4 regions of the Mesorhizobium sp. ArgA1 genome follow, and region 3 is predicted to be linked to each of the others. Evidence: predicted binding sites of a transcription regulator. Region 3 holds the regulator's gene; each other region holds the start of a gene.
What was found. The regulator PhoB, encoded in region 3, activates phosphate uptake and scavenging genes when phosphate is short. The targets are predictions, from matches to a motif close to TGTCATNNANCTGTCAT.

Region 1: ACWGTI_RS22320 (alkaline phosphatase D family protein) is a predicted target of PhoB. The motif match lies at 5,363-5,379, and genes of this name have one in related genera.
Region 2: ppk2 (polyphosphate kinase 2) is a predicted target of PhoB. The motif match lies at 4,114-4,130, and genes of this name have one in related genera.
Region 4: phnC (phosphonate ABC transporter ATP-binding protein) is a predicted target of PhoB. The motif match lies at 5,214-5,230, and genes of this name have one in related genera.

What each region holds. Positions count from the first base shown of each region.
Region 1 is NZ_JBSKBQ010000011.1:121,109-128,961, forward strand. Features, by position in the region: gene ACWGTI_RS22300 (L-idonate 5-dehydrogenase) at 1-158, shown strand, start outside; gene ACWGTI_RS22305 (DUF1062 domain-containing protein) at 547-1,179, shown strand; gene typA (translational GTPase TypA) at 1,235-3,064, opposite strand; gene ACWGTI_RS22315 (hypothetical protein) at 3,262-3,540, shown strand; gene ACWGTI_RS22320 (alkaline phosphatase D family protein) at 3,718-5,292, opposite strand; gene ACWGTI_RS22325 (MFS transporter) at 5,547-6,830, opposite strand; gene ACWGTI_RS22330 (TetR/AcrR family transcriptional regulator) at 6,909-7,520, shown strand; partial or broken gene ACWGTI_RS22335 (hypothetical protein) at 7,564-7,853, shown strand, end outside.
Region 2 is NZ_JBSKBQ010000003.1:445,498-453,350, reverse strand. Features, by position in the region: gene ACWGTI_RS12075 (multidrug efflux MFS transporter) at 1-383, opposite strand, end outside; gene ACWGTI_RS12070 (GntR family transcriptional regulator) at 535-1,200, shown strand; gene ACWGTI_RS12065 (DUF982 domain-containing protein) at 1,284-1,541, shown strand; gene ACWGTI_RS12060 (hypothetical protein) at 1,593-1,751, opposite strand; gene ACWGTI_RS12055 (glycosyl transferase family 90) at 1,930-2,901, shown strand; gene ACWGTI_RS12050 (aldo/keto reductase) at 2,904-3,947, opposite strand; gene ppk2 (polyphosphate kinase 2) at 4,191-5,111, shown strand; gene ACWGTI_RS12040 (dihydrofolate reductase family protein) at 5,311-5,958, opposite strand; gene ACWGTI_RS12035 (winged helix-turn-helix transcriptional regulator) at 6,389-7,084, opposite strand; gene ACWGTI_RS12030 (DUF1330 domain-containing protein) at 7,261-7,587, shown strand; gene ACWGTI_RS12025 (polyhydroxyalkanoate depolymerase) at 7,652-7,853, opposite strand, start outside.
Region 3 is NZ_JBSKBQ010000001.1:1,313,835-1,321,687, reverse strand. Features, by position in the region: gene pstC (phosphate ABC transporter permease subunit PstC) at 1-304, shown strand, start outside; gene pstA (phosphate ABC transporter permease PstA) at 301-1,617, shown strand; gene pstB (phosphate ABC transporter ATP-binding protein PstB) at 1,635-2,459, shown strand; gene phoU (phosphate signaling complex protein PhoU) at 2,501-3,205, shown strand; gene phoB (phosphate regulon transcriptional regulator PhoB) at 3,222-3,911, shown strand; gene ACWGTI_RS06440 (ROK family protein) at 3,912-5,153, opposite strand; gene xylF (D-xylose ABC transporter substrate-binding protein) at 5,424-6,464, shown strand; gene ACWGTI_RS06430 (sugar ABC transporter permease) at 6,607-7,853, shown strand, end outside.
Region 4 is NZ_JBSKBQ010000001.1:1,029,872-1,037,724, reverse strand. Features, by position in the region: gene ACWGTI_RS05035 (sugar phosphate isomerase/epimerase family protein) at 1-682, shown strand, start outside; gene phnE (phosphonate ABC transporter, permease protein PhnE) at 912-2,279, opposite strand; gene phnE (phosphonate ABC transporter, permease protein PhnE) at 2,282-3,238, opposite strand; gene phnD (phosphonate ABC transporter substrate-binding protein) at 3,297-4,205, opposite strand; gene phnC (phosphonate ABC transporter ATP-binding protein) at 4,294-5,142, opposite strand; gene ACWGTI_RS05010 (DUF1868 domain-containing protein) at 5,283-5,993, opposite strand; gene ACWGTI_RS05005 (DapH/DapD/GlmU-related protein) at 6,082-6,699, opposite strand; gene phnL (phosphonate C-P lyase system protein PhnL) at 6,696-7,403, opposite strand; gene phnK (phosphonate C-P lyase system protein PhnK) at 7,406-7,853, opposite strand, start outside.

The sequences.
Region 1 (7,853 bases), on a different contig from region 3:
ACGATGAGTTCGCGCTGGCCGTTGATCTGATCAACAACCGTCGCGTCGACGTCAAACCTCTGCTGACCGGCATCTATCCGATGAACGAGGCGGTTGCGGCTTTCGAGATTGCCGGCGACCGCACCCAGTCGATGAAGGTGCAAATCGCGTTCAATTAGGCAAACCGCGAGGCTTGTCTGTCTGCCGCCCTGTTGCCCTGTTTTCGCAATTCCGGACGGAAAACCGTTTCACACTTTTCCTGGAATTGCTGTAGAAGAGCCGTCCCGACATCCATTTCGAGCTTCATTTTGCCTCAGTAACCGCCGGTCTCGCCAACCCCCCTGATTACACCTGGCAGGGCGTCGCATCAGCGGAGCCTGCTTCATTTTCATGTGTTCCTCGGGCGGCGGTTCGAGACCGGTTTGGCATTGCTGAACCGCCGTCGCGTGGCCTTGCGCCTGTGACACCTGACTTTCAGAAAACCGCAGCCTCTCGCCACGCCGCGCCCGCATGGGCATCTCGACATCGCCGACCTGATGAACTTCCCGACGGGAAGGGCTTATCGGCATGTCCGGCACTCTGCGCATCCACTGGGCAATTGCACCCGAAATCGCACCTCGACCTCTCATAAACTGCAGCCGCTGCGGCACTTTGAAAGCCTATCGCTGCAGCGACAAATTCCGCGTCAACGCCAATGGCAAGCGCATCGATGTCTGGCTGATCTACCGCTGCATCGACTGCGACAATTCGTGGAATTTCGGCGTTTTCGAACGTTGCAACCGCCGCGACATCGAACCAACGCTGCTGGCAGCCCTTGAAAGCAACGATCCGGCCCTAGCGCGCCGCCATGCCTTCGATGTTGTCGCACTGCGCAGCCGGGTGGGTCGCGTCGAGGAATTCTCCGACGTCGTCGTTCACAAACAGAGGCTCGGCGACAATGGCGATAGCGCGACCGCGTTGGAACTCAGGCTTGGGCTGGAATTGCCGACATCGCTGCGGCTCGACCGGCTGCTCGCCGGCGAGCTCGGCATCTCGCGATCGCGACTCCAGGCACTGGAGGGGAAGCGACTGCTGGTGGTTGATGATCAGGAAGGGGCCAAGGCTTTGCGCAAGCCAGCTCGTGAGGGAACGACCATCCGCATCGACCTGACCGGCGAACCGGATCGCAGAGCCATTATCTCGGCTGCCGTGGGTGAATGAAAAGAGGGGAGAAGCACCGGTGCCTCTCCCCTCTTAAATCCAGACAATCAGGCGATCATGCCGCGCCGACCACCTTGGCCGACTTCTCGAACCGCTTGCGCTCGTTCGGATCGAGATAGAGTTTTCTCAACCGGATGGTTTTCGGCGTCACCTCGACCAGCTCGTCATCCTGGATCCAGGCCAGCGCGCGCTCCAGCGTCATGCGGATCGGCGGCGTCAGCTTCACCGCCTCGTCCTTGCCGGCGGCGCGGATGTTGGTCAGCTTCTTGCCCTTCAGCACGTTCACTTCGAGGTCGTTGTCACGGCTATGGATGCCGATGATCATGCCCTGATAGACCTTGACGCCCGGATCGATGACCATCGGGCCGCGATCTTCCAGGTTCCACATGGCATAGGCGACGGACTCGCCCTGCTCGTTGGAGATCAGCACGCCATTGGTGCGGCCGGGCAGTTCCCCCTTGTAGGGTTCATAAGCATGGAACAGTCGGTTCATCACGGCGGTGCCGCGCGTGTCGGTCAACAGTTCCGACTGGTAGCCGATCAGGCCTCGCGTCGGCGCGTGGAAGACGATGCGCTGGCGGTTACCGCCGGAGGGGCGCAGCTCGACCATCTCGGCCTTGCGCTCCGACATTTTCTGCACGACGACGCCGGCATGCTCTTCGTCGACGTCGATGACGACTTCTTCGACCGGCTCGAGCAATTCGCCGTTCTCGCCCTTCTGCATGACGACGCGCGGACGCGACACGGCGATTTCAAAGCCTTCGCGGCGCATCGTCTCGATCAGCACGGCCAGCTGCAATTCGCCGCGGCCGGAGACGAAGAACGAATCCTTGTCCGGCGATTCCTCGATCCTCAGCGCGACATTACCTTCGGCTTCGCGCAGCAGGCGGTCGCGGATGACGCGGCTAGTCACCTTGTCGCCTTCGGTGCCGGCGAGCGGGGAATCATTGACCAGGAACGACATGGTCACGGTCGGTGGATCGATCGGCTGCGCATGCAGCGGCTCAGTCACCGACGGGTCGCAGAAGGTGTCGGCAACGGTGCCCTTGGACAGGCCGGCAATGGCGACGATGTCACCCGCCTGGGCTTCGTCGATCGGCTGGCGCTCGAGGCCGCGGAAAGCGAGGATCTTGGAGACGCGGCCGGTTTCGATCTGGGTGCCGTCATGGTGCAGAACCTTGACCGCCTGGTTGGACTTCAGCGAACCCGATTCGATGCGGCCGGTGATGATGCGGCCGAGGAAGGGGTTGGCTTCCAGAATGGTGCCGATCATGCGGAACGGGCCGGGATGAACCGTCGGCTCCGGCACATGCTTGATGACGAGGTCGAACAGCGGCGAAAGCTGCTGGTCCTTCGGGCCCTCGGGGTTTTCCGAGACCCAGCCATCACGGCCCGAACCATAGAGGATCGGGAAATCGAGCTGCTCGTCGGTGGCGTCGAGGGCTGCAAACAGGTCGAACACCTCGTTGACCACCTCGACATGGCGGGCGTCCGGGCGGTCGATCTTGTTGATGACGACGATCGGCTTCAGGCCGACCTTGAGCGCCTTGCCGACAACGAACTTGGTCTGCGGCATCGGGCCTTCGGCGGCGTCGACCAGCACGATGGCCGAATCCACCATCGACAGGATGCGCTCGACCTCGCCGCCGAAATCGGCGTGTCCGGGCGTGTCGACGATGTTGATGCGGGTATCCTTCCAGTCGACCGAGGTCGCCTTGGCCAGGATGGTGATACCGCGTTCCTTTTCGAGGTCGTTGGAATCCATGGCGCGTTCGGCGACGCGCTGGTTGTCGCGGAAGGACCCGGATTGCTTCAGAAGCTGGTCGACAAGGGTGGTCTTTCCATGGTCGACGTGCGCGATGATCGCGATATTACGAATTTTCATGTTGTGGTCTCGGGAGCGTTGCAGGCAGCAGGCCAAAAGGCGCCGCCTCTTTCGGTTGCGCGGCTCATACAGGGTTTTTCGCAATTGCGAAAGAGGAGGCGCATCACCAAATACTCATCAAATCTTAAGCATCTCGGTGTGAGATGGTTTTGTTAACCAAGGCGGGAACCTTTCAGGGCCCGGGCAGTTCGAAATTCATGACCGACAAACTCAACCGATTTTGGCCACTCATCGCTTCGGTCGCATTCGCTGGCCTGCTGGCCGCCAATGCCGCCCAATCGGCCGCGACGTTGAAGGAAGCCAATCCCGCTTCGTCATCCGACCAGACGGCCGAACAGATGTTTGCCGACGCCCCAGACGGCGTCGACCCCGTGGTGACCGGCCCGGTCAGCGCGTCTTTCAAGCAGAGGCAGCAGCTAGCCGGCTGCGACAGTGCGGTTTGGCCGAAAATTCCGACGGTTTGCTATCCGGATTGAGGGGCGCTGCCCCCTCTCCCCCCTTGAGGGGGAGATGTCGCCGAAGGCGACAGAGGGGGTTGTATCGCGTGAAGCGCCGACCTCCTGCGCTGCGATTGAAGGTTGAGCCCTGTCGAACCGACCCCCTCTGACCGCTTCGCGGCCATCTCCCCCTCAAGGGGGAAGATCAAAGTCAGCCTAAGCCGACCGCACCGGGTCCAGCGTCACCTTGTAGAGCTCATTGTCGTCACGATCCATCAGCCGCACCGTCAGCTGCTCGGTAGCGCCTGAAATATCCACCAATCCGAAGAACTGCAGGCCGGCCGATGGCGGCAGGTTCTGGCCCTGTTCGGCGATCGGCGCCTTGATGAATTTCAGCTCCGGCCCGAAGGTCATGTCGAAATCGTTGGGGCCGAACGTACCGGCATGGATCGGGCCGGAGACGAATTCCCAGAACGGATTGAAATCCTGGAACTGCGCCTTGTCGGGGTTGTAGTAATGCGCGGCTGTGTAATGCACGTCGGCCGTCAGCCACACCGTGTTGGTAATGCCGGCGTTCTTGATGTAGCGCAACAGGTCGGCGATCTCGAGCTCGCGGCCCTTCGGCAGACCATTGTCGCCATTGCTGACGGCTTCCGCACCGACCTTCTTGGTGCCGTCGTCCCAGACGACGAGGCCAAGCGGCATGTCGGCGGCGATGATCTTCCAGGTCGCCTTGGAGTTGGCCAGCTCGCGCTTCAGCCATTTGGTCTGCTGTTCGCCGAGCATGCGGGACTCCGGCGTCATGGTATCCTGCATGTCAGGTCCGTTGGGGCCGCGATAGGAACGCATGTCGAGGAAAAACACGTCGAGCAGCGGCCCGTGAGATATCTTGCGATAGACGCGGCCGGGTTCCGACGGCTCGTAGCGGATCGTCGTCATCTCATGGAAGGCGCGCGCCGCACGGGCCGCCAGCACATGGATGGATTTTTCGGTGTAGCGGCTGTCGGCGCTCAGATTCTTCGAATCCGACCAGTTGTTCAGCACTTCGTGGTCGTCCCACTGGTAGAAGGTCGGGCAGATGGCGCTCAAGGCGAGGACGTTCTTGTCCATCATGTTGTATTTCCACTGGTCGCGGTACTCGTCCAGCGTCTCGGCGACCTTGCGCTTGCCGTCGATGAGCACGACGTTCTTCCATTTGCCGCCGCCCGGCAGGTCAACCTCATCCTTCATGGCGCCATCGGCATAGATCGTGTCGCCGGAATGCAGGAAGAAGTCGGGCGTATGCTTGGCGATGGTGGCGTAGGTCTTCATGCCGGTCTCGTCGATGCCCCAGCCCTGGCCGGCCGTGTCGCCCGACCAGGCGAATTTGATGTCGCGCTTCGAGGCGGGCGCGGTGCGGAAGCGCCCGACGATCGGCTCGGAGACGACATTGATGTCCGAGAGATCGGCGGCCGTCATGCGGTAGAAAATGTCCTGGTCGGAAGCGAGGTCGGTGAGCAGCCGCTTGACCGTAAAATCGCTGGCCGGCGAGGTGTCGAGCGGCGCCAACCGGGTGGCATTGGCGAAATTCTCCGTCGACGACACTTCGAACATGACGCGCGACGGACGGTCCGTGCGCGTCCACACCATGCCGCTCGAGGCATCGACATCGCCGGACTGGACGCCATGGGTGAAGGCCGGGCGCTGGCTGGCGCGCGAATAATAGGGCAAAGCGAGGCCCGATGCGCCGAGCAGACCGGCCGCACTCGCTGATGTGACGAAGGCGCGGCGGGTCAACGAGATCTTGTTCATGGCTGTCTCCTGATGGCTTGAACGAAGCCGCCAAACTCCGGCGTCAATGTTTCAGGAGCATCTCGGGATGATGAAGGTTTGATAACAACCAACCTCTTCCTTCCCCCCTTGTGGGGGAAGGTGGATCGGCGCGTAGCGCCGAGACGGAAGAGGGGTGTTCCAGCGGAGTGAGACGTCTGCGTTCCCTGGAACACCCCTCATCCGTCGCCTTCGGCGACACCTTCTCCCACAAGGGGAGAAGGGGAAGACCAGCTCTAAGCCGCCTGCGGCTCCGGCTCGAACGCCGGCCTGCTGGTATTGATCAGCAGCGAGATACAGGCTGCGATGATCGCGGTCATGCCGGCGATCAGGAAGGCCAGTTCGTAATTGCCCTGCAGCTCGCGCATGGTGCCGCCGAAGGCGGCGGCGGTTGCCGCACCGACCTGGTGGCCGGCGACGATCCAGCCGAACACCAGCGGGCCGCTGCGGTCGCCGAAGGCTTCGTTGGCGAGCCTCAGCGTCGGCGGCACGGTGGCGATCCAGTCGAGACCGTAAAGCACCGCAAAGATGATCAGGCTGGTCGCGGAGAAGCCGGAATAGGGCAGATAGATCAGCGACAGGCCGCGAATGCCGTAATAGACGCCGAGCAGCTTGCGCGGGTCGAAACGGTCGGTGAGCCAGCCCGACAGCGTCGTGCCGATCAGGTCGAAGATGCCCATCAGCGACAAGAGGCCGGCAGCCTGCACCTCGGCGATACCCATATCGCCGCAGAAGGAGATCAGATGCGTGCCGACCAGCCCATTGGTGGTGAAACCGCAGATGAAGAAGGTGGCAAACAGATACCAGAAGACGCGGGTGCCGGCGGCGCGGCGCAGCGTGTTGAGCGTATGCGCCAGGAAATTGCCTTGCGATGCCGGCGACACCGGCGGCACGTCATCGGCCTCGGCGCCATAGCGCACCATGCCGATCGAAGCCGGACGCTCCGGCACCAGCAGCCAGACCAGCGGCAACAGACAGGCGGTGGCGACAGAGACGGCGATGGCGACCGGCTGCCAGCCGCCGGACTGGGCGAGCGAGGCGAGCAGCGGCAGGAACACCAGCAAGCCGGTGGCGCTGGAGGCTGACATCAGGCCCATGACAAGACCGCGATTGGTCTTGAACCAGCGGTTGACGATGGTGGCGCCGAGCACGGTGGCAACAGCACCCGAGCCGATACCGGAAAACACGCCCCAGGTGAGGAACAGGTGCCAGGGCTCGGTCATCAGCAGGCTGAGAGCGGTCGAGCCCGACATGATCATCAGCGAGGCAAGCAGCGTACGGCGCAGACCGATCCGCTCCATCAGCGCTGCAGCAAACGGTCCGGTCAGGCCATAGAGGAAGATGCCGATGGCAGCGGCAATCGAAACGGTATCCCGTCCCCAGCCGAAGCTCTTGTCCAACGGCAGCATCATTACGGAGGGCGCGGAACGCAGACCGGCCGCGATCAGCAGGCAGAGGAAGATGACGCCGACCACGACGAAAGCGTAGCGCTGGCCAAAGGGACGGGATTGAGCTATCATGTTACTGACCGGTACGTTGCAATGAGGTGATGGCCTACATACGTACCGGTCAGTAACATTGTCAAGCGGGTTGTTTGCATGTCATCGGACAAAAATGTTGAAGCGTCGATCAGCGAGGCACCGCCGGCCCCGAAGGCAGCGGACAAGATCCTCGACGTGGCCTACGACCTTTTCTACCGGCAAGGCATAAGGGCGATCGGCGTCGATGAGATCGTCAGGCGCGCCGGCGTCACAAAGCCCAGCCTCTACCGCAGTTTCCCCTCCAAGGACGAACTGGCCGCCTCGTACCTCAGGCAATATGACCGCGAATATTGGGAGCGTTTCGACGAAGCCGTGGCCGCCCATCCCGGCGACCCGCGCGCACAGCTCAAGGCTTTCCTGACCCGCGTCGGCAAGCGCACGCAAAGACCGGCCTATCGCGGCTGCGGCATGACCAACGCGGCGGTGGAATATCCCGAACACGGCCATCCGGCGCGCGTCGTCAGCGAAGCCAACAAGCAGGAGCTGCGCCACCGCCTGCGCGCCATGGCCGCAGCGATGGGTGCGCAGGACCCTGACACACTGGGCGACGGCCTGCTGCTCCTGATCGAAGGCGCCTATATCAGCGGCCAGCTGTTCGGCCTCGGCGGCCCGGCGGCATCGGTCGCCCGCAACGCGGACCTGCTGATTGAGGCGAGCTTGAAGAAATAACATTTGACGATACGCTGCGGCAGCTCGAAACGGGTTGTCCGCCATGCGCACTCTTCTGCTCTCGCTTGTCCTTGCCGGTTTCTGCCAGGCAGCCCATGCCGATGGCATATCCAGCGTCTACACCGACCTCGACTCGCAAAAGGATTGCGCCACCTACGCGCAAGCTGAGGAAGGCGACGGCGACTGGGCCGAACTCGCCTGCTCCGGCTATAAGGGCTTTCCCGTGCTGATCGCCTATGACGACGCCCGTGAGTCGCTGTTTTACGGCTTCCCGCCCAGCAGCGACATGACGACGGTCTGGGAGAGCTTTTCCGGATTCAATTCGTCAGGCGC
Region 2 (7,853 bases), on a different contig from region 3:
GCAAAGCCGATCAGCAAGCGCAGCAGCACCAGTTGCCAGACGGTCTGCACCATGCCAGTCAGCGACATGCAGATGGCCATGCCGAAACTGGCGCGCACCAGCATCACCTTACGGCCGTAACGGTCGCCCAGCCGTCCCCAGAGCGGCGCGACGAGGGCTGCGGCAAAGAAGGTGGCACCGAAAGCGATGCCGGACCATTGCACGATCGCCGCATGGCCGACGGCGCCCAGTTGCTCGACATAGAGCGGCAGGAACGGCAAGAGCAGCGTCATCGCCACAAGTGTGCTGAACGAGCCGGCAAAGCACACGAAAAGGTTGCGCCGCCAATGCACATTGTAGGCGGAGGGCGTGTCGGTCGCCTGCACTGAACTGTCCTGCGGCATGTGATGTCCTGTCCGCTTGCTGCGGATACCGTTTTGGGATACCAGAGTGGTATCCGTCTTGAACGCAAGCTTTGCCGCTGTCAATGCGGCGCTCTGAAACGTGATCGGCCAGACCTTGATGCGAGGCCGGTCGCCAGCAGCGGAACGAAAAATGTCGCAGATGCAGGCCGTCGAAAAAGCGCTTCGCGAGATGATCCTCGGCCTTGAGGTCGGTCCCGGCGAGCGGCTGACGGAACGCTGGATCGAGAGCCGCTTCGGGGCCTCTCGCACGCCGGTCAGGGCAGCGTTGCTGCGGCTCGAGACGGAAGGGCTCGTCTGCCGCGACGGGCGCGGCTGGACGGTGTCGCCGATCAACCTCGCCGAACTCGAACAGATCGCGGTCTACCGCGAGGCGGTCGAGGTCGCGGCCGTCAGGCTGACCTCGGCACTGGCCGACAGGAGCGCCGTCGATGTTGTCGAGGCGATGCTGGACTCCTGCGACGCCGCCACACCGCGCGAGGAATGGCACCGCGTCGGCATGGATTTCCACATCGAACTGGCGCGGCTCTCCGGCAACGAGTTCTTGTTCAGAGCGGTGCGCGATGCGATGACGCGGCTGTCGCGGGCGCGCTGGCTGGAGGTGCGCGACGAGGCTGCCATTGGCCGCGCCTGGAGCGAACATCATGCCATTCTGGCGGCGGTGCGGGCAGGTGACGCCGACGCAGCGGCAGCGCGGCTTTCCGCCCATATTGTTGGCAGCCGCGACCGCCTGGTGACGTCGCTGCACAATGACCGCCGTGGCCTGCGCGCCAGGGGATTTGCCGTCGTCGCCGCCTGATAAGAATCACGAAAACGATAGAACGCGGACAAGATCGTCTTTTCCGCCTCGCTTCGCGCACGCCGATGGCGTAAGGAGCGGCCATGGAAAACAACCGGTTTGAAACGCCCGTGACCGTAAAGTCGGCCACGGGGGGAGCCAATCAGCTCCTGCGCACGGCCCGCGAGGCGTCCGATTACCTGCTCAACAGCTGGCCTGGCAAGCGCAGCCCCAAGCACCGCGAGGCGCTGCAGGCCTGTCATGATGCGATTGCCGGCGACAAGCCCGCGATGATCGCAAGGCGCGCCTTCATAGCCGCGGCGCGCGAAGTCAACGTCTTCGTCAGCGACAAGGCCGCCTGATCGCAGCGGCTCCGGCCCGTTGCGGGGCCGGATCTCTCCCGTCCTGTTTGGCTATTCTTCCGTTTCAGTATCGGTTTCGGAACCGGCCTCGTTCTCAGGCTTGGAACGCTCCTTGGCTGCGACCTTGGCGGCAAGCTTCTCCGCCTTCTTGGCGGCCTTCTGCCGGTCGCGCTCCTTGCGTTCCTGACCGTAGTTCGGTGGTCGCGCCATATCGTTTCCTTTCGCTGTACCTGATCCTGCCTAGAAGCATTGGCCGGCAAACACAACAGCGCCGGGAGGGCAGATGCCAGCGGTTCTGGACTTGCGTGATGGCTAACACAATGGTTTAGAAAAGGCTGCGGGACAGTTGCTGGAGCCGCCGCCGACCGATTTCGAATCAAAACGACCGATGGCCACGCTTCAAAGAAACGCACAGAAGCTGATCTATTATGCGCGCAACGCCATGCGCGACATCGCGCCGCCGGTCCTGTTCCGGCGTCAGCTCGGTCGTCTGCTCGATCAGGCCAGGCTTTCCGATGGATCGGTCCGCCAGCGGCTCAACTACTACAACGCGCTGCGGCAGCCCTTCATACCCAGCCCCGAGGCTGTGCCGGTCAGCCGGCTGCCAACGGACCGCAGCATGTACTATTACGATCTGAAGGAGTTCACCCGCTATTTCGATCCGGGTCTGCGCATCGACCTGGAATTCGGCGACGTCATTGAAGTGCCGAAGATGCCGTCGATCGTCAAGGACCGGCCGATCATCGGCGACAACGGCAACGGCGTCCTGTTCAAGCTGAACAAGTTCCGTCATTTTCACATGCCGGCCGACGATGTCGCCTTCGCCGACAAGCATCCGCTCGTCGTCTGGCGCGGCGAACTCAACAATCCGATCCGCACCCTGCTGCTGGAGGCCGCCCGCGACCTGCCGATCTGCGATGTCGGCACGCCAAGGGCAACGGCGCCTCCGGAATACCGCAAGCCTTATCTCAGCATCGATCAGCAGCGACGCTACCGCTACATCATCTCGCTCGAAGGCAACGATGTCGCGACCAATCTGAAATGGATCATGAGTTCGAATTCGCTCTGCCTGATGCCGCCACCGACCTATGAGACCTGGTTCGCCGAGGGCCAGCTCGAGCCCGATGTCCATTATGTGCCGCTGGCGCCCGATTTCAGCGATCTGGCCGAGCGGGTGCACCACCTCGAGAAGCATCCGGCCGAAGCCCAGCGTATCGTTGCGGCGGCCAACGCCTATTGCCGCAAATTCACCAACGAGCAGGCCGAGCAGGCGATCAGCTTGCTCGTGCTCTACAAATATTTCGTGCTCAGCGGCCAGATCGAGCCCGATCCGGAGGTCTGGCGGTTTATCGCGGGCTAGCGTCAGATGGCGCTGCGGTCGAGCACCAGATCGGCTGGACCGAACCGGTCCTTCGCCGTGAACTGCTGGTGCCAGTAGGGATAGAGCACCTGCGGCCGGCTGACGGCATCGAGACGGTCGCGTTCGTCAGCGGTGAGGGCGAGTGCTGCTGCGGCAAGATTGTCCTTCAACTGGGTCTCGTTGCGGGCGCCGATCACCAGCGAGCTGACGGCCGGCCGGCCGAGCAGCCAGGCAAGCGCCACCTGCGCCGCCGAAACGCCGCGTGCCGCACCGATGTCGACCAGCACATCGACGATCCGCCACAGCAGGTCCTCGTCGCGGATCGGCGGTTCCGACCAGCCGCCGAGCTGGCGCGCGGTCGGGCTGTCACGGCGGTATTTGCCTGACAAAAGGCCACCGGCGAGCGGGCTCCACACCAGCACGCCAAGGCCCTGGTCGACCGAGATCGGCAAGAGTTCATATTCGGCTTCGCGCGCTTCCAGCGTGTAGTGGATCTGCTGGGTGACGAAGCGCGGCTGGTGCTGGCTGTCGCTGATGCCGAGCGCCTTCATCACCTGCCAGCCGGAATAGTTGGAGCAGCCGACATAGCGGATCTTGCCCTGGGCAACCAGCGTGTCGAGCGCCGACATGGTTTCCTCGAGCGGCGTCGTGCCATCCCATTCGTGCAGGAAATAGATGTCGATGACATCGGTTCTGAGGCGCTTCAGGCTCTTCTCGCATTCGCGGATCAGATGATGGCGCGATAGGCCTTCGTCGTTCGGGCCCTTGCCGATCCGCATGCGCGCCTTGGAGGCGATCAGCACATCGTTCTTGCGCTTGCCGCCGAGCGCCTCGCCGATGATCTCTTCCGACAGGCCGTTCGAATAGACATTGGCGGTGTCGATGAGGTTGATGCCGGCATCGATGCAGGTGTCGATGATGCGCGATGCCTCCGCGAGATCGGAATTGCCGACGGCGGCGAACGGCCCGCTGCCGCCGAAGGTCATGGTGCCCAGCGTCAGCGTCGAAACCTTCAGGCCTGAACGGCCAAGCGTGCGGTATTCCATATCAGATCCTCGTGATTTTAGTGGGGGAGGCAGATTTAGCAGGGAAGGGCGGGAAGCCAGAACGGGTCCGCCATTTGTAGGACAATTTGAGCGGCTTGTCGCCATGCCACGGCGACGGTTTGGCAATGCCTCGCCGATCTGTGCCGTGATCGACCGGCCGGCGGCTTGCAATAAAACCGTCATTGCCGGCCTATATCAAGTCGGCTCAGGGTTTCATGTCAGTCGGCAAGCGGAGCAGTGGAAATGACCGAGTTGAAGCAGAATTCTCCAGCCAGGGATTGGCTCGAAGCCGAACTCGCCGACACACTCGACGAAGACTATGAGCTGGAAATGTCGGAGCCGGCGCTGTCGCTGGAGATCGCCAAGATCTACAAGAACGCGCATCCGCCATCGATCGATCGCATGCAGTATTTTCGCGACCTGATCAGCCTGCAGTCGGAACTGATCAAGCTGCAGTCCTGGGTCGCCTATCACAAGAAAAAGCTGGTGGTGATTTTCGAGGGCCGCGATTCCGCCGGCAAGGGTGGCGTCATCAAGCGCATCACCCAGCGCCTCAACCCGCGCATCGCTCGTGTCGTGGCGCTGCCGGCGCCGACGGAGCGCGAGAAATCGCAATGGTATTTCCAGCGCTACGTGCCGCATCTGCCGGCCGGCGGCGAGATTGTGCTGTTCGACCGCTCCTGGTACAACCGCTCCGGCGTCGAGCGGGTGATGGGCTTTGCCGACCAGGATCAGGTCGAGCAATTCTTCCACGACGTGCCGGAGTTCGAGCGCATGCTGGTCCGCTCAGGCGTCACTTTGGTCAAATACTGGTTCTCCATCACCGACGAGGAACAACAGATGCGCTTCCTGATGCGTATCCACGATCCGATGAAACAGTGGAAACTGTCGCCGATGGATCTGCAGTCGCGCGTGCGCTGGGAGCATTACACCAAGGCCAAGGAAGAGACGTTTGCCCGCACCAATATTCCCGAGGCGCCGTGGTACATCGTCGAAGGCAACGACAAGAAGCGGGCGCGGCTGAACTGTATCGACCACCTGCTCAAGCAGATGCCTTACGAGGACGTGCCGCACGAGGAGATCACGCTGCCCGAGCGGGTGTTCAATCCGGAATACGAGCGCCAGGTGCTCCCGCGCGAGCTTTACGTGCCGGAGAAGTATTGAGCATTCTTTCCTTCTCCCCGTTTCACGGGGAGAAGGTGCCCGAAGGGCGGATGAGGGGCAGCGCTAACCTAAGGATTGGGTGCCCCCTTGCTGTCGCTGCCATGCTGGCCACTCAATCCCGAACCGGCGCGCCGCCCCTCATTGTCCTGCCGGACATTTTCCCCCCTTGCGGCCGTGAACGGGGAGAAAGAGGCCTGCACTAACCCCGCTTGATCGTCACATGCGTGGCAAGCTCCGTCGCCACCTGTTCGGTGCACTGATAGCCAAGCTTCAGCATATCCAGGCCGGCAAACAGGTTCTCGCCCTTGCCGAGCAGCACCGGCGAGATCGCCAGGTGCATCTCGTCGATCAGCTTCTCCTGGAGATACTGCCGGATGGTCGAGACGCCGCCGCCCACGCGCACATCCTTGCCGCCAGCCGCTGCCTTGGCTTGTTCGAGCGCCGAATGAATGCCGTCGGTGACGAAGTGGAACACCGTCCCGCCTTCCATTTCGATCGGATCGCGCTTGTAATGGGTCAGCACGAAAGTCGCCACATGGTAGGGCGGGTTGTCGCCCCACCAGCCTTTCCAGTTCTCGTCCGGCCACTCGCCGCGGATCGGCCCGAACATGTTGCGGCCGAGGATCCAGGCGCCGACATCGTCGAAGCTGCGGACGGCGAAGTCATCGTCGGTGTCGGTGGTGCCGCCTTCCTTGCCCATCACCATCTTGCGAAAGGTGCGGGTGCCGATCATCCATTTATGCAGATCTTCGCCACCGACGCCGAGCGGATTTTGCAGAGTCTGGTCGGGACCGGCGCCGTAGCCGTCGAGCGACAGGGTGAATGCATTCACACGAAGTTTGGACATGAGAGCCTCCGAGGTAACCGGTCGTATTTGCGAGTGGTTGGCTTTTAATCACACTGGTTGCAGTTTGCAAGCGGTTTTTGTGGGGACTACTCAACATTAGGTTATGCTAATACTTGACGGCGAAGGCCACTGCGTTAACCTCCGGTGATGCCCTGAGCCGGGGAGCGCACGAGATGAAGGCGTATCGGGTCGAGACGATGGACGGAGATGTCGTCCAGGAGAGTCAGGAAACGCAGGCCAGTACACCGTTTGGAGCAGCCGAAAAGGTGATCGGCCGTAAGGTCACCTTGCGAGGGGACGCCGGTAAATGGATCCGCGTGGTTGACCTGACAGACAGGGTCCCGACGCGGCGTCGCCCCAGCACCTACGAATATAGAGCGCTTGCGCGGTAGGTCAGCAAATTTGCGGCGCCTATGACGGCAAGCCGGCCTCAGGCCGCGACGCGCTTCGGCATCACCGCAAATGGGCTCAGGCCGAGCCAGGTCTGCATCTTGCCGGCGACATCGAGATCGCCGGTCAGGCTGATCTTGTCGCGTTCCTTGTGCACCGTCGTCAGCCCCATCCAGATCGAGGTCATGGTGCACAGGTCCGTCGAGACATAGAGATCGACGTCGAAGCCCGGATCGTACCAGCACAGATCGACCTCGCCCCGCTTCTCGACGATCAACCACCACGAGCGTTTCGACGCCGGCAGGTCATGGTACAGGAATTGTATCACGGTGCGCCCGTCCGGCAGCGGACTGGGGTTCAGGTTGCGCCGCATGTCCCACATCAGCAGCGATGGATCGAGATTCCTGAGCGAGAGCCTGGCCTCGACCCATTTCTGGCCCCAGAACCCCATCGCCTCGACCACCGGGCGCAAATCCCGACCCGCCTCGGTCAGCCGGTATTCGAACACACCCTTCTCGGATTCGATCTCGGTGCGCTCGACAATGCCGCCGGCTTCAAGGTCCTTCAGCCGTTGCGACAGAAGAGTTGGCGACATTTTCGGTACGCCGCGGCGCAGGTCGTTGAAGCGGGTCGATCCCGCCACCAGTTCGCGCAGCAGCACCATGGTCCAGCGTGTGCACAACAACTCAGCCGCCATGGAGAGCGGGCAGAACTGCTTGTATCCGGCTTGTGTCATGTGGCGATCTCCAAATGATGTTGCCGGACCTTATTCAGAAAACCGGCATCCAGCCAGTACAGAAGCTGTACCGGCACCCCTGGTACAGTTCGGTGACTGGAGCGGTTCGGCACTGGCATGCGAGGCAGCGGTCACGTCGCCGGGCAGTCCGGCGCCGATCCATGAGGAGTTAGACAATGACCGCTTACGTGATCGCAGACATCAAGGTGAAGGACGACAAATGGGTGCCGGCCTACGCCGCTTCGGTGCACGACCTCGTGCACAAGCACGGCGGCAAATATCTCGCCCGCAGCGGAAATGTGAAGACGCTCGAAGGCAAGCCGCTCGACACCAGCCTGATCGCCATCATGGCGTTTCCGTCGGCAAAGGCAGCCGAAGCCTTCACCAACGATCCGCAATACGCCCCGTTTGTGGCAGAACGCCAGAAGGGCAGCGACAGCCGCTTCCAGCTGATCGACGATACCGATCTGGCCGGAACGATCCCTTATTTGCCGAAGGCGTAAGGAAAGGCCGGAACCCGGGCTTTCCGGGTTCCGGCTATCTCTTCAGCGTTCCTGTGGGCAAAGCCTATTCCATCGACAGGATGAGATTGCGCACGGCCGGATAGATTTCGCGCTCCCAGCGCTTGCCGTTGAAGACGCCGTAGTGGCCGACATTGGCCTGCAAATGATGGCGCTTCAGATGCGGACGCAGCGACCGGCACAATTCATGCGCTGCCGAGGTCTGACCGAGGGCGCAGATGTCGTCGCGCCCGCCCTCGACGGTCAGC
Region 3 (7,853 bases):
GATCCTGCCGGCCGCACTTCCCGGCATCGTCGGCGCCATCCTGTTGACGGCGTCGCGCGCCATCGGCGAGACGATGATTGTCGTGCTGGCGGCCGGCGTTGCCGCCAATCTCACCGCCAATCCATTCGAGGCGATGACGACCATCACCGTCAAGATCGTCAACCAGCTGACCGGCGACCTCGAGTTCAACTCGCCGCAGACGCTGGTCGCCTTCGCGCTCGGCCTGACGCTGTTCGCGTTGACGCTGGTGATGAACATCGTCGCCCTCTACATCGTGCGCAAGTACCGGGAGCAGTACGAATGACCGACATTCCCCTGGACACGATGGCGGGTGCGGTTGCGCGTCCGCGCCGCGACATCGGGCTGAAGGCGCGCTATGCCGCCGAACGCCGGTTCCGCATCTACGGTATGATTGCGATCTCGGTCGGCCTGGCCTTCCTGGCCATCATGCTGATCACCATCGTCTCGAAAGGCTACACGGCCTTCTGGCAGACGACGGTGACGCTGCCGATCACTTTTGACGAGAAGGTCATTGACCCGTCGAACAAGCGCGCCACCGATCCGAGCGTGCTGATCAAGGCGAACTATCCCAAGCTTGCCGACAGCGCGCTGGTCGCCAAGCTCGGCATCGATCCGGCCAACAAGCCGATGATGCTGAAGCTCAAGGGCTTCCTGTCGGAAGGCGCCCGCGTCCAGCTGCGCGACATCGTCATGGCCGATCCGTCAGTGATCGGCACGACGCGCGACGTCAATATACTGGCGGCGGCCAATCTCGACTCGGCCTTCAAGGGCCAGATCGATCTCGGCGTCGAGGAGGCGCGCCGCAAGGTCTCCGACCAGCAGATCGAGTGGATGAACAAGCTCAAGACCGACGGCGCGATGGCCGAACATTTCAACACCGGCCTTTTCACCTATGGCGCCTCCAGCCGGCCTGAGACGTCGGGCATGGGCGTGGCCATCATCGGCTCGTTCTACATGATGGTGATCGTGCTTCTCCTGGCGCTGCCGATCGGCGTCGCCGCATCGATCTATCTCGAGGAATTTGCCAAGAAGAACCGCTTTACCGACCTGATCGAAGTCAACATCAACAATCTGGCGGCGGTGCCATCGATCGTCTTCGGCCTGCTTGGCCTCGCGGTGTTCATCAACTTCCTCGGCATGCCGCGCTCGGCCGCCTTCGTCGGCGGCCTGGTGCTCACCCTGATGACGCTGCCGACCATCATCATCGCGACGCGCGCCGCCCTTGCAGCGGTGCCGCCGTCGATCCGCTCGGCAGCGCTTGGCCTTGGCGCCTCGAAGATGCAGATGGTGTTCCAGCACATACTGCCGCTTGCCGCCCCCGGCATCCTGACCGGCACCATCATCGGCCTGGCGCGTGCGCTCGGCGAAACAGCGCCGCTGCTTCTGATCGGCATGGTCGCCTTCGTCGCCGACTATCCGAAGACGCCTTTCGATCCGGCGACCGCGCTGCCGGTGCAGATCTACATGTGGGCAAACGAGGCCGAACGCGCCTTTGTCGAGCGCATGTCCGGCGCCATCATCATCCTGCTCGTCTTCCTCATGGCCATGAACATCACCGCGATCGTGCTTCGGCGCCGGTTCGAGCGGCGCTGGTAGAAAAAAGGCAATTTGGTATGAACATCATGACCGAACAGTCCCTTGAAAACGCAGTGGGCGACAAAATGAACGCCAAGTCGAACGAAGTCATCAAGATGCGCGGCGACAAGGTCGGCGTGTTCTACGGCGAGAAGCAGGCGCTGTTCGACGTCAACCTCGACGTCCGACAGAACCAGGTGACGGCGCTGATCGGCCCGTCCGGCTGCGGCAAGTCGACCTTCCTGCGCTGCCTCAACCGCATGAACGACACCATCGATTCGGCGCGGGTGACCGGCAAGATCACGCTGGACGAAGACGACATCTACGACAAGAGCATCGACGTCGTCGAACTGCGCGCCCGTGTCGGCATGGTGTTCCAGAAGCCCAATCCGTTCCCGAAGTCGATCTACGAAAACGTCGCCTACGGTCCGCGCATCCATGGGCTGGCCAAGCGCAAGTCCGACATGGACCAGATCGTCGAATCCAGCCTGAAGAAGGCGGCGATCTGGAACGAGGTCAAGGACCGCCTGCAGGAGCCCGGCACCGGCCTGTCCGGCGGTCAGCAGCAGCGTCTGTGCATCGCGCGCGCCATCGCCGTGTCGCCGGAAGTGATCCTGATGGACGAGCCCTGCTCGGCGCTCGACCCGATCGCCACCGCCCGCGTCGAGGAGTTGATCGACGAACTGCGCCAGAACTACACGATCGTCATCGTCACGCACTCGATGCAGCAGGCGGCGCGCGTGTCGCAGCGCACGGCGATGTTCCATCTCGGCTACCTGGTCGAGGAGGGCGCCACCGACAAGATGTTCACCAACCCCGACGACAAGCGCACCCAGGACTACATTACCGGCCGCTTCGGCTGAGCCGTCCAGCGGTTGAATTTTCAGGCACGAGGACCAGGATCATGGGTGAACATACCGTCGCATCCTTCGATGAAGAACTGGGGCAGATCAGCAAGCTGATCCGCGACATGGGCGATCTGGCCGGCTCGATGGTGAGCGGCTCGACCAAGGCGCTGCTCACTTCGGACAATGCGCTGGCGCAGCGCGTCGTTTCCGACGACGCCATCATGGACGCGCGCCAGCGCGAACTCGACGACCGCGCCATCACGCTGATCGCCAAACGCCAGCCGATGGCCAACGATCTGCGCGCCGTGGTCGGCTCGATCCGCATGGCCGGAGACCTCGAACGCATCGGCGATCTCGCCAAGAACATCGCCAAGCGTGTCGGCACCGTCGGCTTGAGCGTCACGCCGCGCGACCTGTCGCATTCCATCGATGCGATGGCGCAGCTGGTGCTGATCCAGGTGCAGGGGGTTGTCGAGGAATATGCTGCGGCAGACGCGGCAGCGCTGGCGAAGCTCAGGAATGACGACGAGCGCATCGACGTCAAATACACCTCGGTGTTCCGCGAGCTTTTGACCTACATGATGGAAGACCCACGCAACATCACGGCCTGCACGCATCTCCTGTTCTGCGCCAAGAACCTGGAGCGCATCGGCGATCATGTCACCAACATTGCCGAAAATGCGTATTATGTGCTGACCGGCCAGCAATTGCCCGCCAATCGCCCGAAGCAGGACGAAACGGCGATGGCCACATCGCCCTGATAAAGGTGAACTGCTGATGATTGCGCCACGCATCATGGTCGTGGAGGATGAGGAGCCGCTGGGCGTGCTGCTCCGCTACAACCTCGAATCCGAAGGCTACCAGGTCGAGGTGGTGACACGCGGCGACGAGGCCGAAATCCGGCTGCAGGAAAACGTGCCGGATCTCTTGGTGCTCGACTGGATGGTGCCGGCGGTGTCGGGCATCGAGCTCTGCCGCCGGCTCAGGATGCGGCCAGAGACCGAGCGGCTGCCGATCATCATGCTGACCGCGCGCGGCGAAGAGAGCGACCGCGTGCGCGGCCTGTCCACCGGCGCCGACGACTATCTGGTCAAGCCGTTCTCGACGCCGGAGTTCATGGCGCGGGTGAAGGCGCTGCTGCGCCGCGCCAAGCCCGAAGTTCTGTCCAGCGTGCTCAAGGTCGGCGACATCGTGCTCGACCGCGAGTCGCACCGCGTCTACCGCAAGAAGAGCGAGATACGGCTGGGGCCGACCGAGTTCCGGCTGCTCGAATTCATGATGCGCCACCCCGGCCGGGTGTTCTCGCGCAGCCAGTTGCTCGACAATGTCTGGGGCGAGACGATCTATATCGACGAGCGCACGGTCGACGTGCATGTCGGGCGCCTGCGCAAAGCTGTCAACAATGGCCGCATGCCGGATGTGATCCGCACCATCCGTGGCGCGGGGTATGCGATCAGGGAAGACTGATCAGGCAACGCTCTTTCCAGCGCCCGCTCGCGCCTGCACGCCCGGCGCGAAAATCTCCTGGTCGACAAAGGTCAGCGCGCGCATGGCGCAGCCTTCGCGGATCAGCGGCAATTCGTTCGGCTCGGTGTCGAAAGAGATCGATTTCGAGTGCTGGCCGCCGGCGGTCTGGGCGATCGCCCCGCGCAGCGCCGGCTCGATCAGGTCGAAGGCGGCGGCGCTGACGCCGACCATCGCGACCGGTGCCGGATCGATCAGCGCGAACAGGCTGCCGAGGCCGAAGCCGAGCGCCTCGCCGGCCTTGCGGTAGGCTTCGCGCTCGGGGCCATCGGTCTCGCGGGCACGTGCAGCCAACGCCCGCATGTCGGCGTCGCCGACATCGACCGGTTCGGCATCCTCGCTCATCATTTTGGCGCTGCGCCAGATGGCGTAGTTGCCGGCATAAGCCTCGACGCAGCCGCGCCGCCCGCAGCGGCACAGCGCGCCGCCGGGCCGATGGATCATGTGGCCGAACTCGCCGCCCGACGAATGGGTGCCGGTGAACAGCTCGCCCTTCAGCACCAGCCCCATGCCGATGCCGTGCGAGAGCAGGATGGCGATGAAATCATCGCGATAGCGCTCAGGCTGGCGCCATTGCAGCGCCACCGCCATCATGTTGCAATCATTTTCCATGGTGGCCTGTATGCCGAATTCCGCTTCCAGTATGTCGGCGAATGCAATGTCTGTCAGCGGCGTGATCGGCGACCACAGCATGGCGCGCGCCTGCGAATCGGTGATGCCCTGGATGCCCATGGCGATGCGGGCGATGCTCTGGACATCGAGGTCGGGGTCCTCGAGCCGCCGCCGCACGATTGCCGTGCATTCGCCGATCAGCTCGTCGCGCGGCATGGTCAACGTATCCAGCCGGCGCTGCTCCTCGGCGACCACCTGGCCGGCATAGTCGATGACAGTGACGGAAAGGAAATTAAGCGACAGCACCACGGTCATCACCGCCGCCGCTTCCGGATTGAGGCCCAGGCCGACTTGCGGCCGGCCGCGTTTCAGCGCGCCGGTCTCGCCTGGCTTGCTCTCGGCCAGGATGCCTTCCGCAATCAGGTCGGACGAGATTGCCGATATGGTCGAATGGCTGAGGCCAGTGGTCGCCGCGATCTCGGTGCGCGACGGCTGGCCGGCCCGGCGCACGGCCGAAATCACCATCGCACGGTTGCGACGGCGCAGATCGTCGTGGCGGATTCCAACCGACATCTTTTTTGTTTCCTCCCGGTCCTCCTCCCGCCTCATGATAGTGAGGGCGGTCGGTGACACCAGCAAATATTGGCAGAAGCAGGCCGCGCTGTCATTGTTTATTGCGAGTCCCGAAAAAATTCACTGAGGCCATCAGATTCCATCAGAATCGATGTTGACAGGGTCTCGCCGTTGGACCAGTATTTTTTCGAGGCTCGAAAAAATAGAGCCTCTGTGTGCCGGCCTTCGGGCCAGTTTTGTCGCGCCGCGCGCGGCGCAGGGAGGATTATCATGAACAGATTTGCAGCCGCCATGCTGGCGGGTGTCGCCATGTCGCTGACGCTGGTGTCGGTCGCGCAGGCGAAGGACAAGGTCATCGGCGTGTCGTGGTCGAACTTCCAGGAAGAGCGCTGGAAGACCGACGAAGCGGCGATGAAGGCGGCGATCGAGGCGGCCGGCGACAAGTACATTTCCGCCGACGCGCAGTCCAATCCCGGCAAGCAGTTGACCGACGTCGAAAGCCTGATCTCGCAGGGCGCCAACTCGCTGATCATCCTGGCGCAGGACGCCTCGGCCATCGGCCCGGCGGTGCAGAAGGCGCTGGATGAAGGCATCCCGGTCGTCGGCTATGATCGCCTGATCGAGAACAAGGACGTCTTCTACCTGACCTTCGACAACAAGGAAGTCGGCCGCATGCAGGCCCGCGAAGTGTTCAAGGCGAAGCCTGAAGGCAACTACGTCTTCATCAAGGGGTCGGGTTCCGACCCGAATGCCGATTTCCTGTTCTCGGGCTCGATGGAAGTGCTCAAGGAAGCCATCGATTCCGGCAAGGTCAAGAATGTCGGCGAGGCCTACACGGATGGCTGGCTGCCGGCCAACGCCCAGAAGAACATGGAACAGTTCCTGACCGCCAACGACAACAAGGTCGATGCCGTGGTCGCGGCCAATGACGGTACCGCCGGCGGCGTCGTCGCCGCGCTGACGGCGCAGGGCCTGGCCGGAACCGTCCCGGTCTCGGGCCAGGACGGCGACCATGCCGCGCTGAACCGCATCGCGCTCGGCACGCAGACCGTGTCGGTGTGGAAGGATGCGCGCGAACTCGGCAAGAACGCCGCCGAGATCGCCTCGCAGCTCGCCGACGGCAAGAAGACCGGCGACATTGCCGGAGCCAAGGACTTCACCACGCCTGGCGGCAACACCGTCAAGTCGCTGTTCCTGACCCCGGTTGCCATCACCAAGGACAACCTCAACGTCGTCATCGACGCCGGCTGGATCAAGAAGGACGAAGTCTGCGCGGGTGTCGCCGCCGGCAGCGTCGCTGCCTGCAACTGATCTGCCGACTTCAAGTAGAGTAACGCCGCGGCTGACAGGCCGCGGCGTTTTTTCAAGGCAATTTGTGTTTCCGCCGCGGGCGGCTAACTTCTAGGCTGTGGTCCGGCATCCGCGTCAGACGGCAAGCCGCTGGGAGGACATCATGACCGACACGACCTCGACTTCGCAGGCCGACACCGCGCGCGCGTCGGAACTCGGCGCGGTCGCGCGCTTCCTGAAGGCGACGGAGATCGACACCCGCATGCTCGGCATGGTCGGCGCGCTGGTGGTCATCTGGGTCGGCCTGCACATCCTGTCGGGCGGTCTTTTTCTGACACCGCGAAATCTGTGGAACCTGTCGGTCCAGACATCAGCGGTCGCCATCATGGCCTCCGGCATGGTGCTGGTCATCGTCATGCGCAACATCGATCTGTCGGTTGGATCGGCCGAAGGGGTGATCGGCATGGTCATGGGCTTCGCGCAGGTGCATTTCCTGGTGCGTTTTGTCGGGCTTGAGCTTGGCAATCCCTGGATCTGGGTGCTGGCGCTGGCGATCGGCCTGGCGCTCGGCCTTCTCATCGGCGCCTTCCAGGGTTTTATCATCGCCTATCTCGAAGTGCCGGCCTTCATCGTCACGCTCGGCGGCCTGCTGGTCTGGCGCGGTGCGGCCTGGTGGGTGACCAGCGGCCAGACCGTGGCCCCGCTCGATGCCACCTTCCAGCTGATGGGTGGCGGTCCCGCCGGATCGATCGGCGCGACCTGGAGCTGGGTCGTCGGCATCGTCGCCTGCCTTGCCGTGGTGTTCGCGCTGTTCAACGGGCGCCGACAGCGCAAGCGTTTCCGCTTTCCGCTGCGACCGATCTGGGCCGAGACGCTGATAGGCACTGTGACCTGCGCAGCCATCCTGGGCGCGGTGTGGGTTGCCAATTCCTATCCATGGCCGGTCGGTATCGTGAAGCGGTATGCGGAGGCCAACAACATCGCCATTCCCGAAGGCGGGCTGTTCATCGCCCATGGCATCGCCATTCCGGTGCTGATGGCTGTGATGGTGGGCATCGTCATGACCTTCATCACCAAACGCACGCGTTTCGGCCGCTATGTCTTTGCCATTGGCGGCAACCCGGAAGCCGCCAACCTCGCCGGCATCAACACACGCTGGGTCACCATGAAGGTGTTCATGATCATGGGCGTGCTGGCTACGATCGCCGCTGCCATCTCGTCGGCCAGGCTGAATTCCGCGACCAACGCACTGGGCACGCTGGACGAGTTGCTGGTCATCGCCGCCGCCGTCATCGGCGGCACGTCGCTGGCCGGCGGTTCGGGAACCGTGATCGGCGCCATGCTGGGCGCGCTTTTGATGCAGTCGCTGCAGTCCGGCATGGTGCTTCTCGGCGTCGACTCGCCGCTGCA
Region 4 (7,853 bases), 280 kb from region 3:
GGAGCGCACGGCTGTCACAGCAATGGGCGATCCGGCGATGAATTTGATCTCTCCGGATGCCGTAATCCGCAAGGCCGGCATAGGCTATATGAAATGGGCGATCGACTGCAGCGTGGCGCTCGGTGCCGACAGGCTAAGCGGGCCGCTGCATTCGACGCTTGGCGCATTTTCCGGCAGCGGGCCGACGGCGGCCGAGAAGAAGCGCTCGGTCGCCTCGCAACGCGCGATTGGCGACCATGCCGGCAAGCGAGGTGTCACCATCGGGTTGGAGGCGCTCAACCGCTTCGAATGTTATTTGCTCAACACGATGGCCGACCTCTCCGAGCACGTCGACGCCATCGACCGGCCGCACATCAAGGCGATGTACGACACTTTCCACGCCAATATCGAGGAGGCCGACCCGATCGGTGCCTATACCAAGCACCGCCGGAATGTCGTGCATGTCCACATTTCCGAGAATGATCGCGGCGTGCCTGGGCGCGGCAACATTCCGTGGAAAGAGACATTCTCCGCCATCCGCAAGAGCGGCTACGACGACTGGCTGACTATCGAGGCGTTCGGGCGTTCGCTCAGGGATTTGGCGGCGGCGACCAAGGTGTGGCGGGATTTTGCCGAGACGCCCGAGGCGGTTTATCGGGAGGGGTACAGGCATATCCGGGATGGGTGGAAGAAGGCGGCTTAGCCGTTCACTTCGTCATCCACGGGCGGAGCGGGAGCGAAGCGGACGCGGAGACCCGAGGATCCATTCCGTGACGTTCGAGCGCCGCAGCGATGCAGAATTCTGTACCGTTGCGTTCTACGGCTCAGGTAACGGAATGGATCCTCGGGTCTGCGCTGCGTCGCTTCGCTCCTTGCTTCGCCCGTGGATGACGAAGCCGCGGTGGACCGACGCCAAGCGCAGCCTACTCCAGCTACCCCTGCTCGGCCTGGATCCTGTTGTAATCATGGATCGTGCGGCTCAACCTGCGGCGTAGGAAATTCGAGATGTTGTCGAAGATGAACACCACAAGCAGCGTCAAAAGCACCATGTAGAAGACGTTGGCCCAGTTGGAGTTGGTGCGCATCGCTTCCCAGAGTTTCAGGCCGATGCCGCCGGCGCCGACGGCGCCGATGATGGTGGCGCCTCTGGTGTTGGATTCCCACTGGTAGAGCGTCTGGCTGATGAAGACCGGGATCACTTCCGGCATCACGCCATAGCGCTGCACCAGCAAGCCGTTGGCGCCGGTCGACTTGATGCCCTCGCGCGGCTTGTCGTCGATGTTCTCCAGGCTTTCCGAATAGGTTTTGCCGAGCGTGCCGATCTCGGTGAAGAAGATCGCGGCGCTGCCGGCCAGCGGCCCCGGGCCGAAGGCGCGGGTGAAGAACAGCGCCCAGATCAGCATGTCGACCGAGCGCATGAAGTCGAAGAAGCGCTTGAGCACCTGGCCGAGCAATCCGCTCGGTGTGATGTTGCGGGCGGCGAAGAAGGCGAGCGGGAAGGCGACGACGCCGCCGAGCAGCGTGCCGAGAAACGCCATGACGATGGTCTGCAAGAGTTTCGTCCAGACATCGCCGTGCTGCCACTGCGCATTGTTCCAGATGTTGTCGCCGGCCAGCGCGAGGTTCGAGGTGCCGGGCTTCAGTTCCGGTCCGGACCAGATCAGCGAGATCACTTCACCGGCCGATTTGCCGAAGAAGGGCGAGCGCGTGTCGAAAACGAAATTCGCCCAGCCGAGGAAACGCCTGCGAACCTTGACGCGGTCGACGGTGACGCGCACCTCGCCGACGAAGCCCATTTTGGCGACGATCTCGTCATCATGCGCGGTGATCCAGCCGGGCACCGGGCCCGAAATCACCGGCTTGCCGCTGGTCAGCGCGACCGGCACGGTCTCGCCAAAGGCCGTGATCGTCGCCCTGGTCTTGTCGAAGGTGACGGACTTGGCCGGACCGTCGATCAGGACGGTGAATGTGCCGTCCGCATTCTTGACGACCCAGTCGGGATTGGGATTGTCGCCGAGTGCTGAGAAGCGCGGATATTTCGGCGTGATCTCGGGCTGGTCGAGGCGGAATTCGGGCTGCAGGTCGTAGCTGATCCACTGCGACAGGAAGAGCGGCAAGCGCTCCCAATGCGAGTCCCTCATCACCTGCGGCAGGTTGAAGAACCACAAGGCGTAGCCGAGGTAGAGCACGATCCCGGCGAACAGGAACAGCGGCCCAAAGCGCTTGTAGGCCGGCCGCGGGAACACCTGGGGATAGCGCTCCTCGATGGACGATATTTGCTCGGCGGTCATCGTTGCCATGATTAGGCGCTCATCAGAAAAGCCTGCTCGCCGACAAGCTTGCGGCGCAGCCAGGCGGAGAACTGGTCGACGATGAAGATCGTCGTGAACAGCAGCAGCACCAGCGCCAGCGTCTTGGCGCCGAAACCCCGCGAGATCGATAGCTTCAATTCCTCGCCGATGCCGCCGCCGCCGACGGCGCCGATGATGGTCGACGCGCGCACATTGATCTCGACGCGCAGCAGTGTGTAGGACATGAAATTGGGCAGTACCTGCGGCAGGTCGGCAAAGCGCACCCGCTCGAACCAGTTGGCGCCGACGGCCCTCAGGCCTTCCTCGGCGCGCATGTCGATGTTCTCGTTGATCTCGTAGAACAGCTTGCCGAGCGCGCCGATCGAATGCAGGCCGATGGCAATGATGGCGGCGATCGGACCGGTCGAAACGATGGCCGCGAACAGGCCGGCAATGACGATCTCCGGAAAGGCGCGCAGCAATTCCATGAAGCGCTTGACGACGAGGCGCAACGCCGGATGCGGCGTCAAATTGCGTGCGGCGATGAAGGAGAACGGCACGGCAAAAATGAAGCCGATGAAGGTCGAGACCAGCGCCACGTTCACAGTGGTCAGCATCAGCTCGAAATATTCGGGGATGTAGAAGCTGCCCCAGACATAGACGCGGCCGAGCGGGAAGTTGTATTCCTGCGTACCCTTGTCATTGGGCGAGGCGATGTCGAACAGCGCCCGCCAGACATCGTTCCAGTCCTTGGGGATCAGCCAGCTCAGGAAATCGAGAATATGCGGCAGCCGGTCGAAGAAGTGACCGGCATTGGCCTCGTCGGCGAACCACATGCTGGAAAGCGTCGCGGCCAGCAGCAGGGCGATGCCGAGGAGGGTGTAAAGCCGCCGCAACGAGAGCTGGCGGCGCCAGGCACTGGCTACCTGCAAGGTCGTGTCAGAGCGGACTGTGGCTGAGATGGTCATGATCGTGGACATGCAAAAAGGGCGGCGCTTGGCAACGCCGCCCTTTTCGATTTTGCCGTCAGCCGCCGATAGCAGCTTTGCGGGCTTCGACGATGACGCTGTAGAAGTCCGGCTTGACCGGAACGTAGCCGGTGAAGTCGCCGCCTTCGACGCCCTCGAAGCAGGCCTTGTCCTTCTTCGGCAGGTCGGTGAAGAAGGCGGTGAGCTTGGCGGTCATCTCGTCGCCGAGCGCGGTGCGAACGACCAGCGGGCCGTTCGGGATCAGGCCCGAGCGCCAGACTTCGACGAAGTCGTTGGGGTCGACGGCGCCCTTGGCAACTTCCTTGTGGAAGGTGCCGGAGGTGTAGCCGTTCTTGAAGTCGCCGATGCCCGAGGAATCGTCGACGGCCACGTCGACCTTGCCATCGCGGACGGCAAGCACGTTGTTCTCATGGCCGCCATTGAACTGGGTCGAGGCGAAGAAGGTTTCATTCGAAGCGCCGGTGTCTTTCGGGATCTGGGTCAGAGGGATCAGGTAGCCCGAGGTCGAATCCGGATCGGCGTAGCCGAGCTTCTTGCCCTTGGCCGACTTGATGTCGGTGATGCCGGAGGATTTCAGCGCCAGGCCGATCGAATAATAGCCGGTGGCGCCGTCGGTCTGCTGGGTGGTGAGGATCGGGGTGACCGCCTTCGGATCCTTGATGTAAACGCTGGCATAACCGGAAGCGCCGAGTTCGGCGAAGTCGAGCGTGCCGCCGAGCAAGCCCTGGATGACGCCGTCATAGTCGGCGGCCGGGAACAACGACACTTTTTCGAAGCCGAATTCGGTCTTCAGATGGTCGGCCAGGCACTGGTAGTTGCGCAGGCGGTCGGTCTCGTTCTCGCCGCCGAGGATGCCGACGCGGAATTCCTTCATGTCGGCCGCATGAGCGGCACTGGTGGCCATGGCGAGCACCGAAACGGCGCTGAAAACCATCTTCCTGAACATTTTATCTCTCCTGTAGATTCCGGCCCCGCGCCGGCAGCGTTCTTGATTTTGACAGATGCCCTTGACGCGGGCCGGCGATCCCAGCCGCTCAGTAACCCGGGAATGCGGGTTCGAGCGGGCTGGCGGATGCTTCGATCTTTTGCTTGTAAGCGATGCTGGTTGAGGTGATGGCCTCGGAGATCTCGGCGCCATTGGCGTCGGCGCCATAGACCTGGCGTACGGCTTCGCGGTTGAGTGCTTCCGGCGGGCCGTCGAAGACGATCTTGCCGGCCGCCATGCCGATGATACGGTTGCAATAGGTGCGGGCGGTGTCCAGCGTGTGCAGATTGGTGACGACGGTGATGCCTTCGCGCAGATTGATGTCCTGCAAAGAGTCCATCACCACCTTGGCGTTGAGCGGGTCGAGCGAAGCGATCGGCTCGTCGGCGAGCAGCACCTTGGGCTGCTGCATCATGGCGCGGGCAATGGCGACGCGCTGCTGCTGGCCGCCGGACAGCGTGCCGGCCGGCTGCAATGCGGTGCGGGCAATGTCGAGACGTTCAAGCGCTGCGATCGCTTCGGCGCATTCGGCGCGGGTAAACATGCCAAGCAGGTTGGAGAAGGTCGAGCGATGATTGAGCCGACCGAGCAGAACATTGGTCAGCACATCGAGGCGCGGCACAAGATTGAACTGCTGGAAGATCATGGCGCAGTCGCGCTGCCAGCGCCGAAGCGGCGAGCCGCGCAGCCGGGAAACCTCGGCGCCGTCAAAAAAAATCGACCCCTGGCTGGGGTCGATGAGACGGTTGATCATGCGAAGAAGGGTGGATTTGCCGGCGCCGGAACGGCCGATGATTCCGACCATCTGACCCTGCGGAATCGACAGGTCGATGGCGCTGACGGCGGTGTTCTTGCCAAATCGGCGGGAGACGCCGCGGATTTCGAGGGTTGCTGACATGGCGTAGCTTCCAGTCCAGTCGCAGTTTGAAGGTCCGTTAACCCTCGCTAGCGCAGCCGCATGAACCTGCGGTGTCGGATTGATGTCAGTTTTGTTACCACCCACAGGCCCGTAGGCGACGGGTGACTGGTGCGCAATGGTCAGCCCAGCACCAGCAGCTCCTCGAAATGCTTCATGTCCCTGAAGCTGCAGAATGCCGGGGCCTTGAGTTCGATCACCGGGGCCTGCCGGGAGAACCGAGCGAGACAGTCTTCGAACAGATCCTGCCATGCGGCCGCCCTGTCGTCGGCAAGACGGCGGATCTGGTAGGCAAAGGTGATGTGGAAGGCATAGCTGTCGTGATCGGGATGGCGATAGCCGAACGGCACCGACAGCGCGTCGCGCCATGCGCTCATGGCGCGCACATCGTCATCGGTCGCACCGGCAACGGTGAGACCGGTCGGCACGACCTCTATCACTTTTATGTTGAACGGGGCGAGGCCCTCGAAGCCTTTCAAGCGTTCCAGATAGAGGTTGGTCATGTCCTCGATGCTGGTGTCGAGCGGCACGTCCTGCGGCCAGTAGGGCAGGCGGCGGCGATATTCGATGATGCCTTGGAACAGCGTCATGTGCAGGCTGGATATGGGCGTGAAGGCGAGGCGATCGGCGTCGGGCATGGCAAGCATGCGCTCGCGCACCTCGATGACCACCGCTTCGGACGGTGAGCCGTTCACGAGATGGCTGACGACCGTGTTGCCGGGTTCGGGCAGGAAATTGCCTGACGTGTCGTAGCGGGTGCCGAGATGCACCGGTGGTTTGGGGTTGGTTCCTTCGAAATAGCCGGCGAGCGAGGGTCTGATAGTTTGGGGCATTGCGATCTCCAAAGGGAACACCGCCTCCTGTCCGACTCCTGTGTCAGAGATGTGAATCGGGCTGGTCTTATGACGACAATGTGATGGGCTACGCGCCGTACTTGTCCAGGAAGGCTTCCGCCTCGAGCTCGCGGAAATCGTCGAGCGCGGCGCGCAGGCGGGCGTGGTCCCAATCCCACCAGGCGAGCGCCTGGTAGCGCTCGGCGGTGCGGCGGTCGAAGCGCTCGCGGATCGGTTTTGCCGGCACGCCGCCGACGATGGTGTAGGGCGCGACATCCTTCGACACGACCGCGCCGGCGCCGACCGCGGCGCCGTCGCCGACGGTGACGCCGGGCAGGATGGTCGAGCCGTGGCCGAGCCAGGTGTCATGGCCGATGGCGACGCGCCTGGCGCGGCGCTGGGCGAAGAATTCGCTCTCGTGCTCGGCGTCGTCCCAATAGTCGGAGGCGCGATAGGTGAAGTGATGAAGCGTCGGCCGCCATGTCGGGTGGTTGGTGGCGTTGATGCGCACGGCGGCTGCGATGTTGGAGAACTTGCCGATGGTTGCGCACCAGACGGCGCAATCCTGCATCATGTAGGAATAGTCGCCGAGAATGCTCTCCGAGACCCGGCTGCGGTCGGCGATCTCGGTCCAGCGGCCGAGCGTCGAATTCTCGACCTCCGCCGTCGGATGGATCAGCGGCGTTTCCGACAGTTTTCTCGTCATGCCGCGATTTTTCCCGGAGCGAAAGCGGTGACGTCGATGATGCGGTCGGCAACCGCCTCGCGCACATCGTGGTCATGGAAGATGCCGAGCAGGGCGACATCAGCCGCCTTCTTGGTGGCGATGAGTTCGATCACCACGTCGCGGTTGGTGGCATCGAGCGATGCGGTCGGCTCGTCGAGCAGCAGGATCGGGTGCTCGGTGATGAAGCCGCGCGCGATGTTGACGCGCTGCTGCTCGCCGCCGGAGAAGGTCGCCGGCGGCAGCGCCCAGAGTTTTTCCGGCAGGTTGAGCTGCGCCAGCAAGGCGCGTGCCTTGGCTCTGGCTGCCTCGCGTTCCGCGCCGCGCTCGACCAATGGTTCGGCGACGACATCGAGGGCCGAAACGCGCGGCACGGTGCGCAGGAACTGGCTGACATAGCCGATCGTTTGCCGGCGCACGGCAAGCACCGTGCGCGGACTGGCGTTGGCGAGATCGATCAGGCTGTCCTTGTGCTGGACGATGATCTGGCCCTCGTCGACGGCATAATTGCCGTAGAGCATCTTGAGGATCGAGCTCTTACCGGCGCCGGACGGGCCGCCGAGCACGGTGCATTCGCCCGCCTTGATCGAGAAGGAGACACCGGCGACGACAGGCAACTTAATGCCGTCGCGCAGATGCATGGTGAAGCTCTTGGCGACGTCGGAAACAACGAGGGGCGTCGGCATGGTCACACCTGTAGAATGGAAGAAACGAGAAGCTGCGTGTAAGGCGCGCGCGGATCGTCGAGTACGCGGTCGGTGAGACCGCTTTCAACGACGCGGCCGTCCTTCATCACCATCATGCGCTGCGACAGAAGCCTGGCCACCGCGAGGTCATGGGTGACGACGATGGCGGCGAGGCCGAGATCGGTGACCAGTCCGCGCAGCAGATCGAGCAGGCGCGCCTGCACAGAGACGTCGAGGCCGCCGGTCGGCTCGTCCATGAACACCAGCCTCGGCCCGGTCACCAGGTTGCGGGCGATCTGCAGGCGCTGGCGCATGCCGCCGGAAAAGGCGCGCGGCTCGTCGTCGATGCGGTCCTCGTCGATCTCGACGCGCGACAGCCAGTCGACGGCGGTGGCGCGGATTTTTCCATAATGGCGATCGCCGACCGCCATCAGCCGCTCGCCGACATTG